Regions from separate parts of the Cryobacterium sp. MP_3.1 genome, predicted to be linked through region 3. Evidence: predicted binding sites of a transcription regulator. Region 3 holds the regulator's gene; each other region holds the start of a gene.
What was found. The regulator LexA, encoded in region 3, represses DNA repair genes until DNA is damaged. The targets are predictions, from matches to a motif close to TCGAACANNTGTTCGA.

Region 1: the regulator LexA is predicted to act here: its motif matches at 2,685-2,700, upstream of RCH12_RS01885 (HNH endonuclease signature motif containing protein).
Region 2: the regulator LexA is predicted to act here: its motif matches at 2,227-2,242, upstream of RCH12_RS08350 (HNH endonuclease signature motif containing protein).

What each region holds. Positions count from the first base shown of each region.
Region 1 covers NZ_JAXCHV010000002.1:55,869-62,499, reverse strand. The annotation lists gene RCH12_RS01910 (NAD(P)/FAD-dependent oxidoreductase) at 1-715, opposite strand, end outside; gene RCH12_RS01905 (DUF805 domain-containing protein) at 790-1,227, opposite strand; gene RCH12_RS01900 (hypothetical protein) at 1,322-1,465, opposite strand; gene RCH12_RS01895 (hypothetical protein) at 1,458-1,982, opposite strand; gene RCH12_RS01890 (DUF805 domain-containing protein) at 2,092-2,535, opposite strand; gene RCH12_RS01885 (HNH endonuclease signature motif containing protein) at 2,721-4,391, shown strand; gene RCH12_RS01880 (saccharopine dehydrogenase family protein) at 4,402-5,682, opposite strand; gene RCH12_RS01875 (hypothetical protein) at 5,761-6,631, opposite strand, start outside.
Region 2 covers NZ_JAXCHV010000009.1:129,448-136,078, forward strand. The annotation lists gene RCH12_RS08340 (excinuclease ABC subunit UvrA) at 1-1,632, opposite strand, end outside; gene panD (aspartate 1-decarboxylase) at 1,720-2,133, shown strand; gene RCH12_RS08350 (HNH endonuclease signature motif containing protein) at 2,263-3,918, shown strand; gene RCH12_RS08355 (DMT family transporter) at 3,992-4,315, opposite strand; guanidine-III (ykkC-III) riboswitch at 4,325-4,389, opposite strand; gene RCH12_RS08360 (FKBP-type peptidyl-prolyl cis-trans isomerase) at 4,444-5,415, opposite strand; gene RCH12_RS08365 (hypothetical protein) at 5,728-5,871, shown strand; gene RCH12_RS08370 (ArsR/SmtB family transcription factor) at 5,953-6,390, shown strand; gene RCH12_RS08375 (SulP family inorganic anion transporter) at 6,387-6,631, shown strand, end outside.
Region 3 covers NZ_JAXCHV010000005.1:30,993-37,623, reverse strand. The annotation lists gene RCH12_RS04935 (methylenetetrahydrofolate reductase) at 26-1,087, shown strand; gene metE (5-methyltetrahydropteroyltriglutamate--homocysteine S-methyltransferase) at 1,087-3,408, shown strand; gene lexA (transcriptional repressor LexA) at 3,496-4,119, opposite strand; gene RCH12_RS04920 (LysM peptidoglycan-binding domain-containing protein) at 4,513-4,875, shown strand; gene RCH12_RS04915 (histidinol-phosphate transaminase) at 4,969-6,054, shown strand; gene hisB (imidazoleglycerol-phosphate dehydratase HisB) at 6,064-6,631, shown strand, end outside.

The DNA of each region.
Region 1 (6,631 bases), on a different contig from region 3:
CGGTGAAACCCTCGGTGGCGCGCACGATGAACTCGGCCTGCACGGTGCCGTGTGGGGTGCGGGCGGTGTGCGGGGTGATCTCGCTCACCCGGCTGTCGTCGTAGATCTCCACGCCCAACGCCAGGACGGCGCTGGTGAGCCCGGCGACCAGCTTCGCCGGCTGGATGCGCGCGCAGTGCGGGTGCCACATCGCGCCGGTGCTGCCGGCGACGTTGATGCGCGCCGTGGCGGCCTCGGCGCTCAGCAGCTCGACATCCGTGTGCGGCCAGGCCTGCTCGGCCCGCACCGCGGCCTCGAGCCGCCGCTGCTGCGGCCGGTCGTAGGCGACGGTGAACTCGCCGCCCTTGACGATGTCCGCGTCGATGCCCTCGACCGCGGCGACCCTGCTCACCTCGTCGACGGTGTCGTTCATGGCGGCCTGGAAACCGGCGGCCGCGTCACGGCCGTGGCTCCGCAGGTACTGTTCGCGCCCACCGGTGACCGAGTTGGTCAGCCAGCCGCCGTTCCGGCCGGACGCGCCGTAGCCGGCGAAACGCTGCTCGAGGATCACGATGCGCAACTGCGGGGCGGCCTTCTTGAGGTAGTACGCGGCCCACAGGCCGGTGTACCCGGCGCCGACGATGCACACGTCGGCGCGGGTGGAACCGGGCAGCGGCGGCCGCGGCGCCGGCCGGCCGATCTGGTTCCACCAGAAGGAGACGTCCCCGTTGATCATGCGCGCACCGCTTTCGTCTGCCGGATGGTCCCACTCGATAGGGAGATCATCCCGCATCCGCGCCCGGTAGGCGGTTAGCGCAGTCCCGAGCCCTGGAAGGAGAGTCCGGGCGCCTTCGGCTGCCGGGTCACGTCGAACCGGGCGCCGGCGGCGTTGCTGGGCAGCAGGGTGAAGACCAGCAGGATGATGGCTCCCACGCCCGGGATCAGGCCCAGCAGCGCGAACCAGCCGGAGAAGTTCGCGTCGTGCAACCGGCGCACGAGCACCGCGAGGCCGGGCAGCAGCACGCCGATCGCCACGATCGGGGCCACCAGCATGTAGACGAGCTCGAAGTTGTGCGAGGGGTACCCGTTCCGGTCGATGCCGGTCGGGATCAGCTGCAGCAGCGACAGTGCCCCGAAGAAGACCCAGAGCAGCAGAGCGAACCACCAGTATTCGCTGCGCGGCGCCCGGCCGGTGAAGTCGGCGTACTTACGGAAAACGGAGGCAATCGCCGCGGCGGGTGTCAGCATGGGGTCTCTTTCGTCGGCTCCATCGAGTCGGCGCAGGCCGACAGAGGCCGTGCGCCCCCACCGTCAGGCTACCGGGGCGGCGCGCACATCCGGTCTATTGAAAGAGGAACAGCAGCGACGTGGCGCCGACCGTGATGGCGATCAGGGACAGAATCAGCACCCAGGTGAGCCCCTTGAGCCCGCCGCGCATCTTTCCCATGAAACCGACCGGGCGGCTCTCGTAATCGTCGTCATCCATGGGGAGACTCTAGCGCCGCCGGTCGAGCACGAGCTGTGCCGGCGGCACCGGGCGGGCTACTCCGCCCAGGACGCAGGTTCAGGCCGTTCCATTTGGCCTCCATGTCCAGCTCGATGATGCCCTGCGCCTGGTCGAACGGGATCTCGTACTTCCACCTGCCGCGCCCGGTGCGCACGAAGCGTTCGTCGCCGGGCTTGGTGTCGGTCGCCAGGACGATGCGGCGGCCCTGGTCGATCACGTCGGCGGTGAGGTGCGCACCGTTGAACTCAGCCAGGGTGCCGATGTAGCGGGAGAACGGGGTCGCCCGTCCCACGGACTTGCCGCCTGTGAGCGCCCGGGTGGCCTGCTCCGTGCCGCCGACCGCTTTCTCCAGCCGCATCGTCGCGCGGGCCGGAAACCGGATCAGGTCGACGTACCGGTCGTCGCAGGTGAATGGTGACGCCGGGAAGCCCAGCGCGTGCACGTCGAAGAGCTGCGCGGACGTGGTGGCGAAGGCGGCGTCGGGCACCGTGACCACGAAGTTGTAGACCCGGTCGAAGCCGGCGGTGAGGTAGGCGTTGCTGGTCTGCGGGGTGATGGCTTTTTGCAGAGACGTCAGGCGGGTCCTTTCGGAGACTGGGCGAGGGTCAGGAGATCGGCCGGCTCGGGGTCCACGGCGGCGTGGCGGTGCCGGTGTTCGTCACTGCGTCGAAACGCGCGCCGGCCGGCTGGCTGGGCAGCAGGGCAAAGATCAGGACGACCAGGGTGCCGGCGTACGGGATGCAGGCAAGAAAGTAGAGCCACCCGGAGAAATCGGCATCGTGCAGGCGGCGCACGTAGACGGTGATGTTGGGGATGGTGAGGCCAAGGGCCAGAAGCAGGACGACGCCGATGGAAAGACCTATCGACACCGGCATCTCGCCGCGCTCGGGTGTGCCGATGCCCGCGCCCAGAGCGCCGAGCAGCAGCACGACCCCGACGAGCACGGTCTGGAACAGTGCGAACCACCAGAATTCGCTGCGCGGGGCCCGTCCGGCCAGGGTGGCGTAGTTGCGGAAAACAGACTTGATAGCCGCTTGCGGAGTCAGCACAGTGTTCTTAAATCCCCCATTTATGGGCCATCGGGAGGACGACCGCAGGCGTTCACCCTAGCAGCGACCCCGAATCGGTGACCGGAGCGCCGAGCATCGAAAGCCAGGGACAGCAGGCCTAAGAATGTTATCCACAATGCGAGATTTTCTCACACACGTATGCGATATCGGGATACTCTCACTGCATGTCCACCATCGAAGAAGTTTTCTCCCCCGGGGCCGTGCCCGTGGCGGCTGAGCGGTCGGATACTGAGCCACTGCTGGCCGCGGTGGAGGCGGTGGCCGGTCTGGGCGTCTGCAGCGCCGATTATGACTCCCTCAGCGATACCGAGCTTCTCGCCGGTCAGCGTGCTCTCGCCCGGTTGCGCGGCCTGGTCGAGACCAGATCGGTATGGATGGCGAAGACCCTCTCCCACCGCTCCAGGCCCGAGCTGGGCCAGAAGGGGTTGGCGGCGCGGCAGGGGTTCACCTCGCCGGACGAGCTGATCCAGACCATGACCGGGTCGACGCGCAGAGACGCTCTCAAGCTGGTCGACGTGGGTCGAATGCTCGCCGACACCGAGGCTGCTCAGGCGCATCAGGCGGAAGAGGAAGCGGAGGTGGCGCTCCGGCTGTTCGACGTGGCCGGCGGCGGGCCGGACGGCTCGGACGCACCACCTGAGACGGCCGGGTCGGGCGGCCTCTTCGACGGCCAGGCCTTCGTGGAGCATTCCGCGGCACTGCCCTGGCATTGGCCGATCTCCTCGGCCGTGAACGCCGGGACCCTCTCGGTGACCGCCGCGCACGCCATTCGCACCGGCCTGGGCGATGTTGATGCCGTCGTCACCGGGGCGGTGCTCACCGACGCCGTGAAGACCCTTCTGGGTGAGGCGACGCGGATGAACGTGGACCAGCTGCTTCGGCGGTCTCGTCGGATGCGCGACACCCTCGATGAAGCCGGCATAGCCAAGCGGGAGAAGAAGGCCTGGGACGACCGGTACCTGCGGGTGTGGACCACCGACGCCGGTCAGGTGCACGTGCACGGGTTGTTCCCGCCGGAACAAGGCGAGTTCATCCTCTCCGTCTACGACAGCCTGACCGGCCCGCGGCGCGGTGGAGTCCGCTTCGTCGACCCGGACCGGGCCGCATGGGCTCAGGCCGTTCAGGACGACCCGCGCAGCACCGGGCAGATGGCCGCGGACACCTTCATCGACCTGCTCAAGGCCGGCAGCGAGGTGAACCCGAACCGGATCCTCGGCGGTCGCCTCCCCGCGGTGCGTGTGCTGGTCACCGCGCCCACCCAGCGCCCGGTCGGGCACCCTGACCGTGCCGGAACTCTCACTCCCGAGGGGACCACGGTGCTCATCCCGGTCCCGGATGGCACCGGGCACGGCTTTCTCGAGGGCAATCTGGCGCCGGTGTCCCAGGAGACCATCGACCGGCTGATCTGCACGTTCGGCACTGTCGAGGTGTCCCTCGACACCGACGGCCAACCACTGAACCTCGGCCGGGAAGAGCGGATATTCAGTCAGGCTCAACGCCTCGCCCTGGCCACCCGAGATGGCGGCTGCCGGTGGGGAGACTGCGACAGACCGCCCTCCCGCACCGAAGCCCACCACCTGGAGGAATGGGTGCGCGACCATGGGGCGACCGATATTCGGTCAGGCATCCTGCTCTGCGGGCCGCACCACCGGCTGCTGCACAACCAGGGCTGGCAGATCTTCGAGAACCGGGGCCGCTACTGGCTACGGCCCCCGGCATCCGTCGACCCCGGCCAAACCCTCATCGAACTCCGCAGCAAAAGCGCAGCCGCCGACGAGCAGCACGCACCGCACGGGTTCTCGACTCGCTCAACCAACGAAGACGGACGCGGCTGACGGAGGCGGGTCAGCGGGGGGCGGGGGTGCGCTGGTCCAGGCCCCAGGGCTGGCCGTAGCCGGCGGGTTCGGGAGCGGCCATCAGGTCGAGGTAGGGCTGGGCGTCGAAGGCCTCCGGGCCGAGCACCCCGGTGCCGGTCCATACCCCGGTCGCGAGCAGCTCCAGGGCGATCGCGGGGTTCAGCGCGGTCTGCCAGACCACGCACTGGGCGTCGTATTCCGCCATCGTCCACTCGTTGTCGCTCACGTGATAGAGGTAGACCTCCCGCGGCGCACCATCCAGGCCCAGGCCGGTCACCCAGACGCCGGCGCAGGTCTTGCCGGTCATCCGCGGGCCGATCGTGGCCGGGTCGGGCAGGCTCGCCGCGACCACGTCACGCGGCGCCACCGACGCCTGCCCGTCCGCGGTGCGCACTCGCACCGGCGCGACGCTGTCGAGGCCGAGCAGGTGCAGGGTGCGCAGCACCCCGATGAACTCCTCGCCGAGGCCGTACTTGAAGGTGACCCGCTTCGCATCCAGCCAGCGCGGCATGAGCAGCACCTCTTCGTGCTCCACGTTCACGCACTCCACCGGGCCGATGCCCTCCGGGAAGTCGAACACCTCGGGCTCGCTGAACGGCGGCGTCGTGAACCAGCCGCGGTCCTTCTCGAAGATCACCGGCGGGTTCAGGCACTCCTCGATGGTGGTCCAGATGCTGAACGACGGCGCGAAGATCTCGTTTCCGGCTTCGTCGCGCACGACCAGGTTGGCGCCATCCCGGGTGCCGAGCTCGTCGATCTCGCTGAACAGGTGATCGGACGCGTACCGGGCGAAGACGTCGCTCAGGCCGGGCTCCACGCCCATGCCCACCAGCGCGAGCCGGCCGCTGGTCTCCCAATCACTCGCCTGTTCGAACTGGTCGTCGCCGAGCTTGATGCCGGTCTGCGCGTGCGGGTCGGTCGGATGCGGCTCGCTCAGGCTCATCGCCATGTCGAGGTAGTCGGCGCCGGCGGCCAGCGCACCCGTGAAGATGCTCTGCACGAACTTCGGTTCCACGGCGTTCATCACGTGGGTGACCCCGTGCTCGCGTGCCACCCGGGTCACCACCTCGGGGTCGGATGCGTCGATCTGCGCCGCCGTGAACCGGGCGGCGGTCTCCCCGCCGTGGCGGGCGGCGATCGACGCGATCGTGCGCTCCGCCCGGCCCAGGTCGTAGTCGCTCACCACGACGTGCTCGTAGAAGGAACGGCGGGCAATGATCTTTGCGAAGGCGTCACCGACGCCACCCGCCCCAACGAGAAGGATCTTCATTCCCCGAAGCTAGCGTGCGGCGGCCGGGATGTCAGCCCTCCGGCCCACATCCGTCTGCCAGCCGGATGCTCCGCGCCGCTACCAGAAGATGGAGTCGACGGGCAGACCACGTCGATCGGCGGGCTGCGCCGTGTAGACGAAGGGTGTCGTCTCGTTCACGTCGACCGAGGTGCCGTTGAGGTACACGAGTGCCCCGCTGTCATCGCCACCCTCGACGGCGTAGGTCTGGCCCTGCCAGGTGGTGGTCGCGGTCACCTGCCGGAGGTCGGACACCTCGCTTTCGTCAACGGTCACCCGCCAATCCCAGGCACGCCCATAGCGGGAGTACGGAAGCAGGACAAAATCGGCGGTGACGGTCTGGCCCCGACCTTTCTTGACGACGATCTCGCTCCCCGGGGCCGGCACCGGGTCCTCGCCGGGCCCGGATGGCCCTGCGGGGCGTGCGACCAGCGCATAGCGCCCCCGCACCAGGCCCACACAGTTGGCCACGACACCGGCACCGAGCGGACGCTCGGTGGAGGTCCACGACCGCAGGCTCAGCTGCTCGAACGGAACGACGGCCGACCAGCCGCTGTGGATGTTCTCGGCACGCGCGATCTCTGGAGCATCGAACGGCGGCAACCCGCCCTTCGGCGCGAAGATCACCGCCCGTCCGTTCCGGATGGTCGCCACCTGCACCGTGAGATCCCGCCAGATGGCCGTCCACTCCACGTGGCGCACCACCGAAACCAGGCGACGGTCCACCAGCTTCGTGAAGGCCCCGTAACCATCCGGTGCCCAGCCGTCGCCGGCCGGCTCGCCCGCACCCAGCCAGATCAGTTGCAGCTGCGGTACCCCGGCCAGGCTCACGGTGCCGCAGGTGTCGGCCAGGCCGACCTCCAGCCCGTCGACCTGCGCCAGCACGCCGGGCCGCGGGGTGGTCTCGTCGATGGTGTCGAAGGTCGACGTG
Region 2 (6,631 bases), on a different contig from region 3:
GGTGGACTTGCCCGACCCCGAGACCCCGGTGACGGCGGTCAGCACGCCGAGCGGCACCCGCACGTCGAGGTCGACGAGGTTGTGCCGGGTGACACCGGTCAGGCCCAGCCAGGCGGCCGGCTCACGGTGCGCCGGCGCCGCCGAGTCGCCCATTGAGGGGAACAGGTAGCCGCGGGTGACGGAGGTCTCGACCTCGGCCAGCCCCGGTACCGGGCCGCTGTAGAGCACCTCGCCGCCACCGTCGCCCGCGCGCGGGCCCACGTCGACGAGCCAGTCGGCGCGGCGCACGACGTCCATGTTGTGTTCGACCACGAAGACCGAGTTGCCGGATGCCTTGAGCTGTTCGAGCACCACCAGCAGCGGTTCCGCGTCGGCCGGGTGCAGCCCCGCGGAGGGTTCGTCGAGCACGTAGATCACGCCGAACAGGCCGCTGCGGAGCTGGGTGGCGATGCGCAGCCGCTGCATCTCGCCGGGGGACAGGGTGGGGGTGGCCCGACTCAGGCTGAGGTAGCCCAGCCCCAGGTCGATGAGCACCTCGAGGCGGCGCACCAGGTCGCCGGCCACGGTGACGGCCACCTCGGTGACCTCGCCGGACTGCGCGGAGCGGTGCGAACCGGTGGCCCCGGTGAGCTCGGCGGTGGGCCGCAGCACCTCGGCGAGGTCGCTGAGGGTGAGGGCGTTGAGTTCGTTGATCGGCCGGCCGGCAAAACGCACCGCGAGGGCCTCGGCGCGCAGGCCGCTGCCGCCGCAGAGCCGGCACGGGCCGGTCTCCACGAACGCGAGCACCCGCTGGCGCATCTGGGCGCTCTTCGAATCGGCCAGCGTGTGCATCACGTAGCTTTTCGCGCTCCAGAACCGGCCCTTGTACGGCTTGGCGACCCTGTCTCGCTGCGGGGTGACTTCCACGACGGGCTGCTCCTCGGTATAGAGGAGCCAATCGCGCGACTCGCGGCTGAGCTGCGACCACGGCAGGTCGATGTCGTGGCCGAGCACCCCGGTGATGTCGCGCAGGTTCTTGCCCTGCCACGCGCCGGGCCAGGCTGCGATGGCGCCATCGCGGATGCTCAGGCTCGCGTCGGGCACCAGGAGGGGTTCTGTGACGGTGTGCGAGATGCCCAGGCCGTGGCATTCCGGGCAGGCGCCGGTGGCCGTGTTGGGCGAGAAGGCGTCGGAGTCCAGGCGCAGGTCCGACCCGGCGGGGTAGGTGCCGGCGCGGGAGTAGAGCATCCGCATCGAGTTGGACAGGGTCGTGACGGTGCCCACGCTGGAGCGGGAGCTGGGCGAGCCGCGGCGCTGCTGGAGGGCCACGGCCGGCGGTAGCCCGGTGATGAGGTCAACGTGCGGGGTGTGACCCTGCTGAATGAGGCGGCGTGCGTACGGCGCGACGGACTCGAAGAACCGGCGCTGGGCCTCGGCGAAGATGGTGCCGAAGGCCAGGGACGACTTGCCCGAGCCGGAGACTCCGGTGAAGGCGACGATGGCGTCGCGGGGAATGTCGACGTTGACGTCTTGCAGGTTGTTCTCCCTGGCGCCGCGCACACGCACGAAGCCGTCGGCGCCGGGGTGGGCGGCGAGGTCCGCGGGAAGGGCCGGAGAAGTGGGTGCCGAAGAAGTCAGGGAAGAGTGAGGCATTCGATCGACTCTAGTTCGGCCCCCTGACACTTGACCCTGCTCGGCACGCGTATCGTGGAGAAGTTGATCCTCGAAAGGCTCTTTCCGATGCGCCGCACCATGTTCAAGTCCAAGATCCACCGTGCCACCGTGACGCACTCCGCCCTGCACTACGTGGGGTCGCTGACCGTCGACCTCGACCTGCTCGACGCCGCCGACCTGCTGCCGGGCGAGCTGGTGAGCATCGTGAACGTCAACAACGGCGCCCGCTTCGAGACCTACCTGATCGCCGGGGAGCGCGGCAGCGGTGTGATCGGCGTCAATGGCGCAGCAGCACGGATGGCACACGAGGGCGACCTGGTCATCATCATCTCCTACGCCCAGATGGGCACGAAGAAGGCCAGGGTCTACCAGCCCACCGTCGTGCACGTGGATGCGCAGAACGCGATCATCTCGGTCGGCACCGACCCGGCCGCTGCCGACGGCGATGACGACCTGGAGCGCCCGCCCCACGCTCTCTGAGCTTCGCTGCCTGTCGGGCGCCGAGGAGAATCATGGCACCCGGATCGGATGGCTGAGAACGTGTGAAAAAGTTCTCCACAGCCGTGGCTTCCACCACACAAACGTTCGATATTGAGCTATTCTCATCGCATGGTCACCATCGTAGCTGTCTCCGAACCCGGTTCCGCGCCGGATGGCGCGGCGCCGACGGCTCCGCTGCCGGGGTCGTTGAGCGCCGCGGTAGAAGCGGTGGAGCACCTCGGTGCGTGCAGCGCCGACTACGACGCGCTCTCCGACGCGGAGCTGATCGCCGGCCAGAGAGACCTGGCCAGGTTGCGTGGCTTGGTGGAGACCCGATCGGTATGGCTGGCGAAGACCCTCGCGCACCGTTCCCGGCCCGAGTTGGGCCAACGGGGCCTCGCCGCCCGGCAGGGTTTTCTGTCGCCGGCCGAGCTGATCCAGACCCTCACCGGTTCTACCCGCGCCGAGGCCCGGAAGCTTGTGGGTGTGGGCACGATGCTCGGCGATACCGAGGTCGCTCAGGCCGCCGCTGCGGAGGACGAAGCGGCCCGCCGGCTCCTCGGCGAGGAGGTCGGGCTGGATGGCGCCTGCCAGGACGGGCTCGGTAAAGGTGACACGGCTGACGCAGGTGCCGAAGCGGCGCTGTTGCCCTGGTATAGCCCGATCTCGGCCGCCGTCGCCACCGGAACCCTCTCCGTCGCCGCGGCACACGCGATCCGTGCAGGCCTCGGGAAAATCGACGAGGTGATCACCGCCGAGGCCCTTCGGGCTGCCGTACAGGAGCTCCTCGCCGACGCCACAGAGATGACTGTCGACGAGCTGCTCAAACGGTCCCGCCGCGTGCGCGACACCATCGACGAAGCCGGCATCGCCACCCGGGAACAGAAGGCGTGGGACGACCGGTACCTGCGGATCTGGACCGGTGACTCCGGCCAGGTGCACCTGAACGGACAGTTCCCACCCGAGCAGGGCGCTTTCCTGCTCTCCGTGTACGACAGCGCCACGGGACCGCGCCGCGGCGGCGTGCGCTTCGTCGACCCGAACCGGGCCGCCTGGGCCCAAGCCGTCCAGGACGACCCGCGCAGCACCGACCAACTCACGGCCGACACCTTCATCGAACTGCTCAAGGCGGGCGGCACGGTCAACCCGAACCGCATGCTCGGCGGCCGCACCCCGGCGGTTCGGATCCTCGTTCCGGCGCCGTCCCCGGTGCCCGCCGGAGACGGGCTGGCCGGAACAGCCACTCCCTCACCCGCACCAGCACTCGCGCCGGCAGTCGACCCGGCCGAGGTTCTCGTTCCGATTCCCGACGGCAGCGGGCACGGCTTCATCGAGGGCAATCCCGCACCCGTGTCCCAGCAGAGCGTCGACAGGATCATCTGCACCAGCGGCACCGTCGAGATCACCTTCGACGACGACGGCCAACCCCTCAACCTCGGCCGCGAAGAACGCATCTTCACCGCAGCGCAACGCATCGCCCTGGCTGCCCGCGACGGCGGCTGCCGATGGGGCGACTGCGACAGGCCACCCTCCCGAACCGAGGCGCATCATCTCGACGAATGGGTCCGCGATCACGGCGCCACCGACATCCGCGTCGGCATCCTGCTCTGCCCCCCACACCACCGGCTGCTCCACGCCCAGGGCTGGCAAATCTTCGAGAACCGGGGCGTCTATTGGCTGCGACCCCCGGCCAGTGTTGATCCCGGGCAGTCGCTCATCAAGTTGAACAGCAAGAGCCCCGCCGCTGGGGAAGGCCTACACCTGGACCGGGGCGACAGGCGCTGATATAGCAGCGACGATCACGGTGGCGGCAGCATCCGCCGATCGTGAGAGACGTCGCGAGCCGGAGGAGGGAGGGCTAGTGGCCGCCGTCGACGAGCTTGAGGCCGATGACGCAGCCGACGAGGCCCAGGATGAGCAGAATCTTGATGAGCGACGCCGGTTCGCCGCCGAAGATCATCGCATAGAGCACGGTCAGTGCCGCGCCGATCCCCACCCAGACGGCGTATGCGGTGCCGATCGGGATGCTGCGCATCGCGAACGCGAGGCCGGCCATGCTCAAGACCAGGCCGGCACCGAAGATCACGGTGGGCCAAAGCTTGGTGAAGCCGACGGATTTGCCGAGGGCCGTCGCCCAGACGGCTTCGAGAACACCGGACACGATCAAAACGATCCACGACATGAGAACTCCTGTGGCCAGTCTTGTCGCGTGCCGGGTACTGATCCGTCGTCCGGAACCGCGGTGAGCGGTCTCCCGGAAGACTAGCCCGGCGGCCTGTGCAGACACTGGGCAGGCCGCCGGGGAGACACCTAGGCTGCGGCGATGATGTCCACGACGAAGACGAGAGTGTCTGTTTCGCTGATGCCGGCCGTCTCGTTGCCGCCCTCATAACCCAGCTCGCCCGGCGGGATGACAATGACCACCTGGGAGCCGACGGTCTGGCCGACCAGGCCCTGGGTGAAGCCGGTGATCAACCCGGAGACCGGGAACGACGTGGGGCCGACACCCCAGCTCTGGTCGAACACCTTGCCGGTGTCCCAGATGGCGCCGGTGTACTGCACGGTCACCGTGGAGGTCTCCGTGACGGCCGCGCCGTCACCCTTCTTGAGCACCTCGACGGCGAGGTCGGCGGGCGGGTCGCTCTTGGGCATGGTCACGGTGGGCGCGCCGTCATCGGCGAGCTTCACGGTGGGGAAGCCGTCCGTGGGCTCCTGGTCTTCCCCGGTGGCGCGGGTCGGCAGCTTTTCCTTGATGTCGATCACGAAGAGCAGCTGGTCGGTGGCGGCCACACCCAGGTCGGTGTTGCCGGTCTCGCCGAAGCCGTCGGCCGGCGGGAAGACCACGGCCACCCTGTCGCCCACGTTGGAGCAGGCCACACCCTTGAGGATGCCCGGGATGACGCCCTGGCCGTTGACGACGTTCACGGTGAGGCCGGCGGCGTCGCCGAAGCCGCCGGCGGTGAGCTTGGCGCCGGTGGTGGCGTTGTACGCGGCGTAGGAGATCGCCACGGAATCACCCTCCTCGATGGCGTCTCCGGTGCCCTCGGTGATGACGGTGCGTTCGGTCGCCTTCGTGGCCAGAGGGGCCTCGAAGGTCACGGTCGGTTCGGCAGTGGCATCACCGGCGACGGTGACGGCATCCGACGTCGCACCCGGATCGGTGCACGCGACCGGGGTCGTCGTGGCCGACGGTGTTGGCGACGACGCGGGTGACGCCGCGCAGCCGGTCAGGGCGACGGCGGCGACCGCCGTCAGGGTGAGGAAAGTGGGAAGTGTACGCACGCAGGTGTCTCCAGTCAGATTCGGGCCTCGACCAGTCTGGTCCCCGCACCTATGTATGTGCTGAATCGGGGTGCTCCCAGCCGGCTCCCAGACCCGCCGGTTCGGGACCTTCGTCCCCTGACGGGGGCAAGGGCGGAGATCTAAACTGATTATTCGGCCCCGGAAATTCGTCAGGCCGAGAAGGTCGATGGCGACCGAAACCCACCGACAGTGGCGCCACGCTCATCACGGCAACCTCCTGAATGACGCCCTGCCCCACCACATCGAACGCCGCTCGATGTGGTGACAGCACGTCAAGAGAAAGAGCAATTCGTGTCCGACCAAAAGTCGACCTCAGTAAACGCCGTCAGCATGGACCGCTGGGAGAGCCTCAAGCGCGAGTACTTCTGGCGCACCCACCGCAACGTGCCGGCCGCCGCCCCGGCCGCCACGGTAGCCGACCCCAACGCGGAGTAACCCGAAGCCCGGCCGTTTGCCGGCACCGGCGACGGGACCTTGGTCCGGGGTCATCCGCTGGTAGCGCGATATGATGAATTCATGGAATCGCTGAATGACGACCGGACCGACACCTTCACGGATGCGAACCGTCCGCTGTATGAGGTGAAGGCCAACCTGTTCAAGGGGATGGCGCATCCGGTTCGGGTGCGGGTGCTCGAGGTACTCGCCCACGCGGACACCGACCTATCGGTCTCCGACCTGCTCGCCGACACCGGCCTGGAGGCCTCGCACCTCTCCCAGCACCTGTCGGTGCTGCGCCGGCACAACCTGGTGGTGGCAGAGCGCCGCGGCAGCCTGGTCTTCTACGGCCTGGCCTACCCGCAGGTCGCCGATCTGCTCGCGGTGGCCCGGCAGCTGCTCGTCGAGATCCTCGAGACCACCCAGCAGCGCCTGATCAGCACGGTCGGCCGACCCCGGCTCGGGTCGACGGATGCGGCGTCCAACGCTGCCGTCTCCAGTGACGCGGTGTCCCGGTGAGTGTGATCACCGTCGCCGCCGGCAGGACCGGCCGTTACCTGCGCGCGCTGTTGCCCAGCTGGCAGGACTACCGCGATGTGAAGCGCACCTGGCGTGGCGACATCGTGGCCGGCCTCACCGTGGGCATCATCGCGCTGCCGCTGGCCCTGGCCTTCGGGGTCAGCTCCGGTGCCGGCGCTGAGAGCGGCCTGATCACCGCCATAGTGGCCGGCGTCATCGCCGCGGTGTTCGGCGGCTCCAA
Region 3 (6,631 bases):
AACCCACCGTGCCGAATGAGGAACCATGACAGCGACCCCCACGACCCCGCCGGCGGACCCCGACTGTCGGTCGAGCATCCCGTTCTCGTTTGAGCTGTACCCGCCCAAGACGGATGCCGCGACGACGGCCCTGCACACCACCATCGACGCCCTGGCTGCCTCCCGTCCCAGGTTCATCTCGGTGACCTACGGCGCCAGCGGCTCCTCCCGCACCTCGTCCCTGGACGTATTGCGCTACATCCGCCGGGCCACCACCGTGGACCCGATGGCGCACCTCACCTGCGTCGGTTCCTCGCACGCCGAGGCGAGCAGCCTGATCCGCGAGTTCCTCGATGCCGGCGTGAGCAGCTTCCTCGCCCTCCGCGGTGACCCGCCCGAGGGCCTGACCGAGAACGACGCCTTCCTCGGCGACCTGCACAGCGCCGGCGAGCTGGTGCAGCTGATCCATCGGGTGCAGGCCGAGCGAGTGCCGTACCAGGAGACCCCCATCCCCGGACTCCCTCGCGCCCGCGCCGTGAAGACCGAACGTGAGCACGTGCGCATCGCCGTGGCCGCGTTCCCCAACGGGCACCCGCGCTCACGATCCACCGCGCAGGACATCGACACCCTGCTGGCCAAGCAGGCGGCGGGCGCCAACCTCGCCATCACCCAACTCTTCTTCCACGCCGACCACTACCTCAGCTTCATCCAGCGAGCCAGGGAAGCCGGAGTGGAGTTTCCGATTCTGCCCGGCATCATGCCCGTCACCAGCCCCGGCCGGCTGCGGCGCATCCTCGAGCTCTCCGGGGAGGAACTGCCCGCCGAACTCTCGATCCAGCTCGAGGTGGAACCCACCCTGGAGGGCCAGCGCGAGATCGGCATCAGCCACGCCGCCGCCCTCGCCGAGAAGCTCATCGCCGGCGGGGCTCCCGGCCTGCACCTTTACGCCTTCAACCAGCACGAGACCGTGCTCGCCGTGCTCGACCGCGCCGGCGCGCTCGCACCGGCACAACCGGTCGTCTCCGCTCACACCCCGCCTCCGACCCATCCCTCGACCAGCCCTGCCGACACCCGTGCCGGAATCCACTCCACGAAGGACCATTACTGATGACCATCACCGTCCCCGCATTCCCCACCGGAACGATCCTCGGCTACCCGCGGATCGGCCGCCGCCGCGAACTGAAGAAGGCCGTCGAAGCCTTCTGGGCCGGCCGGATCGACGCCGCTCAACTCGAAGCGACCGCGGCAGGCCTGCGCAACACCACCCGGGAGCGGCTCGTGGGCCTCGGCCTCGGCCGCAGCGACTCCTCGATTCCGGAGAGCTTCTCCTTCTATGACCAGGTGCTGGATGCGGCGGTGACCGTCGGCGCCATCCCCACCCGCTTCGCCGGTCTCGTCGACGCCGACGGACACCTCGACCTCGCCGGCTATTTCACCCTGGCCCGCGGCGCCGGCGAGAACCTGCCGCTCGAAATGACCAAGTGGTTCGACTCCAATTACCACTACCTGGTGCCGGAAATCGGCCCGGAGACGAACTTCCACCTCGCCAGCGACCGCATCGTGCGGGAGTTCGACGAGGCTGTCGCCGCCGGCTTCCTCACCCGACCCGTCATCGTCGGTCCGGTCACCTTCCTGCTCCTGGCCAAGCCGAGCGAAACGGCCCCGGCCGGCTTTCACCCGCTCGATCGCCTCGACGACCTGCTGCCGGTCTACGCCACCCTCATCGAGCGCCTCGCCGCCGCGGGTGCGGAGTGGGTACAGCTGGACGAACCGGCCCTCGTCAGCGAGAGCATCGACATCCCGCGCGACCGTGCCCTCGCCGCCCTCGCCCGGGCCTACGACACCCTCGGCGGCCTCGACAGTCGGCCCGGACTGTTCGTGGCCGCGCCCTACGGCAGCCTCGACGACGCCCTACCCGTTCTGGCCAAGACCCCTGTCGAGGCCATCGGCCTGGACCTCGTGCGCGGCACCGTGCCCGCCGACGTGCCCGGCCTGGCCGACACCACCCTCGTGGCCGGCGTGATCGACGGTCACAACATCTGGCGGGGCGACCTCGCGGCGGCATTCGACAAGGTGGCCCAGCTGGGCGCGCTGAGCGACCGGGTCGCGGTCTCCAGCTCCACCTCGCTGCTGCACCTGCCGCACGACGTCACCGACGAGACCAAGCTCGGCGCCGACCTCACCGGCTGGCTGGCGTTCGCCGACCAGAAGATCGGTCAGGTCGCCACCCTCGCCCGCGGCCTCTCCGAGGGGCAGGCTGCCGTGCAGGCCGATCTCGACGCGGCCACCGCGTCGCTGGAGGCGCGCCGGGTCTCGCCCGGCGTGCGTGACGGCGCCGTACGCGCCCGCCTCGACACCCTCACCCCGGCCGACTTCAGCCGCGGCGACTACGAGGCCCGCCTGGCCGCTCAGGATGCCGTGCTCGACCTGCCCCCGCTGCCGACCACGACCATCGGCTCGTTCCCGCAGACGAGTGATATCCGCCGCGCTCGCGCCCGCCTGGTCTCGGGCGAACTCGCATCCGCCGACTACCAGGAGCTCATGCGCGCCGAGATCGGCCGGGTCGTGCAGCTGCAGGAAGACCTCGGCCTCGACGTTCTCGTGCACGGTGAACCCGAGCGCAACGACATGGTGCAGTACTTCGCCGAGAACCTCGATGGCTTCACCGTCACCGAGAACGGCTGGGTGCAGTCCTACGGCAGCCGGTGCACCCGACCGTCGATCCTGTGGGGTGACGTATCCCGGCCCGCGCCCATCACCGTGGAGTGGTCCAGCTACACCCAGACCCTCACCGAGAAGCCGGTCAAGGGGATGCTCACCGGACCGGTCACCATCCTGGCCTGGTCGTTCGTGCGCGACGACCAGCCGCTGGGGGAGACCGCCCGGCAGGTGGCGCTCGCGTTGCGCGACGAGATCGGTGACCTCGAGGCGGCCGGTATCCGGGTGGTGCAGGTCGACGAGCCCGCGCTGCGCGAACTGCTGCCCCTGAAGAAGAAGGACCACGCCGACTACCTGGATTGGTCGGTCGGGTCGTTCAGGCTCGCCACCGCGGGGGTCGCCGACCAGACCCAGATCCACACCCACCTCTGCTACTCGGAGTTCGGGGTCGTCATCGACGCGATTCGCAACCTGGACGCCGACGTGACCAGTATCGAAGCCGCCCGCTCGAAGATGGAGGTCGTGGCCGACCTGCAGACCAGTGGCTTCGACCACGGCATCGGCCCGGGCGTCTACGACATCCACTCGCCGCGGGTGCCCGGTGTGGCCGAGATCACCGAACTTCTCGAGCGGGCCCTGCAATCGATCCCCGCTCGCCAGGTCTGGGTGAACCCGGACTGCGGACTGAAGACCCGCGGCTATGCGGAGACCGTGGAGTCTCTGCGCAACATCGTCGACGCCACCCGCGCGGTTCGGGCGACGCTGGCCTGACCTCGCTCGCTCTGACTTCGCCGGCACAACACGAAGGCCCGACCCCTCGCGGGGTCGGGCCTGTTGCGTGCCTGGAGCGGTGCGGATCTAGACCGAACGCAACACCGCGACGACCTTGCCGAGGACCTCGGCGAAGTCGCCCAGGATCGGCTCGAAGTTGGTGTTGCGGGGGAGCAGCCAGGTGTGGCCGTCGCGCTGTCGCAGCACCTTCACGGTGGCTTCGCCGTCGAGCATGGCGGCGACGATCTCGCCGTTCTCCGCGGTCTTCTGCTGGCGGATGACCACCCAGTCGCCATCACAGATTGCGGCGTCGATCATCGAATCACCGACGACCTTGAGCATGAACAGCTCGCCCTTGCCCACCAGTTGCCGGGGGAGCGGGAAGATCTCGTCGATCTGCTGGTCGGCCATGATCGGGATACCGGCGGCGATGCGGCCGACGAGCGGCACCATCGCCGCATCACCTACCTGGATGCCGGACTGATAGTCGTCGGCGGCGCCGGGCGTGACCTCCTCGGAGGACTGAGGCAGCTCGATGAGCACCTCGAGTGCTCGCGGCCGGTGCGGGTCGCGACGCAGGTACCCGCTCAGCTCGAGCTGGTGCAGCTGGTGGGTCACGCTCGACAACGAGGACAGACCAACGGCGTCGCCGATCTCGCGCATGCTCGGCGGGTAACCGCGGTCGCGCACCGAACGCTGGATGACGTCCATCACCGCGCGCTGTTTGTCGCTCAGGCTCTTGCGGCGTCGCGTGCCGCCCTTGTCCCGAGGTGTGCTCTGTTGTGCCACGTTGACGCTCCTCTGGTTAGTCGGTTCGGGCTGGTGCTGGTGGGGCTCGTGCTCGCCGGGCTGGTGCTCGTCGGGCTCAGACTTCTCGGGCTCAGGCAGCAATGTCGGTGGTGTCTGTTTGAGTACAGCTACCCGATCGAAACTGTAGCCACAGAGCAGCGGTTCGTAGACATGCATTCGAGTGTGTTGCGGAATCTGTCTCCATAATATCCGGAAACAGGGTTGATTGTTCGAACACTCGAAGATATATTCGGAACATAGATTCGCATCTGGCCCTCCCGGCCGAGGGCCAGATGCGTTACCAGGAGGTTTGACATGAGCGCAGCATTTGCAGCACCGGACAACCACAGCCCGGCCACCCCGCCCACCACACACCTGCGGCTGACCCGCCGCGGGCGGGCCGTTTTCACGGCCCTCGCCGCAGTGCCCCTGGTACTCGGCGTCATCGGCATCGCCGTCAACGGCGGCATGGCCGCGGCAGAGGGCAGCGCGGGTGTCGGCGCGGCCGCGTTCGACTACGTCACCATTGAGGCCGGCCAGTCGCTCTGGCAGCTGGCCGAGTCTGTCGCCCCCGGACAAGACCCGCGCGACGTGATCATCGACATCGTCAACCTCAACCAGCTGTCCTCCGAGGCCGTGCAGCCCGGCCAGCGCCTCGCCCTTCCCGCCGAGTACTGAGCCGCTCAGCCCGGAGCCGATCAGCCCGGAGCCGATCGCCCCTCCCGCCTCGGACAAGAGAGCTCGGCCGCGGGCGCAACTAAGCTTGTTCGGGTGACCAGCCTCAACGACCTGCCCCTGCGTGCCAACCTCCGCGGACAAATCCCCTACGGAGCACCCCAGCTGCACGTGCCGGTGGCGTTGAACGTCAACGAGAACACGCACCCGATCCCGCCCGCGGTCGCCGCCGACATCGCGGAGGCCCTGGCCGAGGCCATTCTCACCGTCAACCGATACCCCGACCGGGAATTCAGCCAGCTGCGCGACGCCCTCGCCGGCTACCTCGGCCACGGTCTCACCCGCGACAACATCTGGGCCGCCAACGGTTCCAACGAGGTTCTGCAGCAGGTTCTGCAGGCCTTCGGCGGACCGGGCCGGTCGCTGCTCGGCTTCGCGCCGACCTACTCGATGTATTCGATCCTCGCCTCCGGCACCGATACCCGCTGGATCCCCGGCGGCCGTGACGCCGACTACGAACTCTCGCCCGAGACCGCCGCCCGTTGGGTGGAGGAGACCTCGCCCGACATCGTCTTCCTCTGCTCACCGAACAACCCGACCGGCACCCCGTTGTCGCTGGAGACCATCGCGGCCGTCTACGACGCGACCCCCGGCATCGTTGTCGTCGACGAGGCCTACGCCGAGTTCGCGCCGGACGGCACCGACAGTGCGCTCACCCTGCTGCCCGGCCGGGAGCGCCTGCTCGTGTCACGGACCATGAGCAAGGCCTTCGCCTTCGCCGGCGTGCGGCTGGGTTACCTGGCCGCCGACCCGGCGGTCACGGATGCGCTCCGCCTGGTCCGGCTGCCGTATCACCTCTCCGCTCTCACCCAGGCGGCGGCGGTGGCCGCGCTCGCCCACACCGGTGAGATGCTCGCCATGGTCGACGACATCCGGGTGCAACGCGATCGCCTGGTGACCGAACTGACAAATCTCGGCTTCAGCCCCCTGCGCAGCGGAAGCAACTTCGTGTTGTTCGGCGGGGTCGCCGACCCGCACGCGATCTTCGAGGCACTCCTGGCCGAAGGCATCCTGATCCGCGACGTCGGTATCCCCGGCCACCTCCGGGTCTCGGCCGGCACCGAAGCCGAGACGGGCGCGTTCCTGGCCGCCATCGCACGGCTCCGCCCGATAGCCGAATAAACTAACGCCATGAGCAACGTCACGCCCTCGCCTCGCCGTGCCCACCTGCAGCGCGAAACGAGCGAATCGAGCATCGACCTCTCGATCAACCTCGACGGCACCGGGGTGAGCGACATCCACACCAGCGTGCCGTTTTACGACCACCTGCTCACGGCGTTCGCGAAGCACTCGCTGACCGATCTCACCGTGCACGCCAAGGGCGACATCGAGATCGATGTGCACCACACCGTCGAGGACATCGGCATCGTCCTGGGCCAGGCCATCAAGCAGGCCCTCGGTGACAAGGCCGGCATCTCCCGCTACGGTGACGCCCTGGTGCCGCTGGACGAAGCCCTCGTGCAGGCCGTGGTGGACATCTCTGGTCGGCCGTACCTCGTGCACACCGGCGAGCCCGCCGGATTCGAATTCCACCTCATCGGCGGGCACTTCACCGGCTCGATGGTGCGGCACGTTTTCGAGGCCATCTCCTTCAACGCCGCGTTGACGGTGCACGTCACCGTCCTCGGCGGCCGCGACCCCCACCACATCGCCGAGGCCGAGTTCAAGGCCTTCGCCCGCGCCTTCCGCCAGGCCAAGG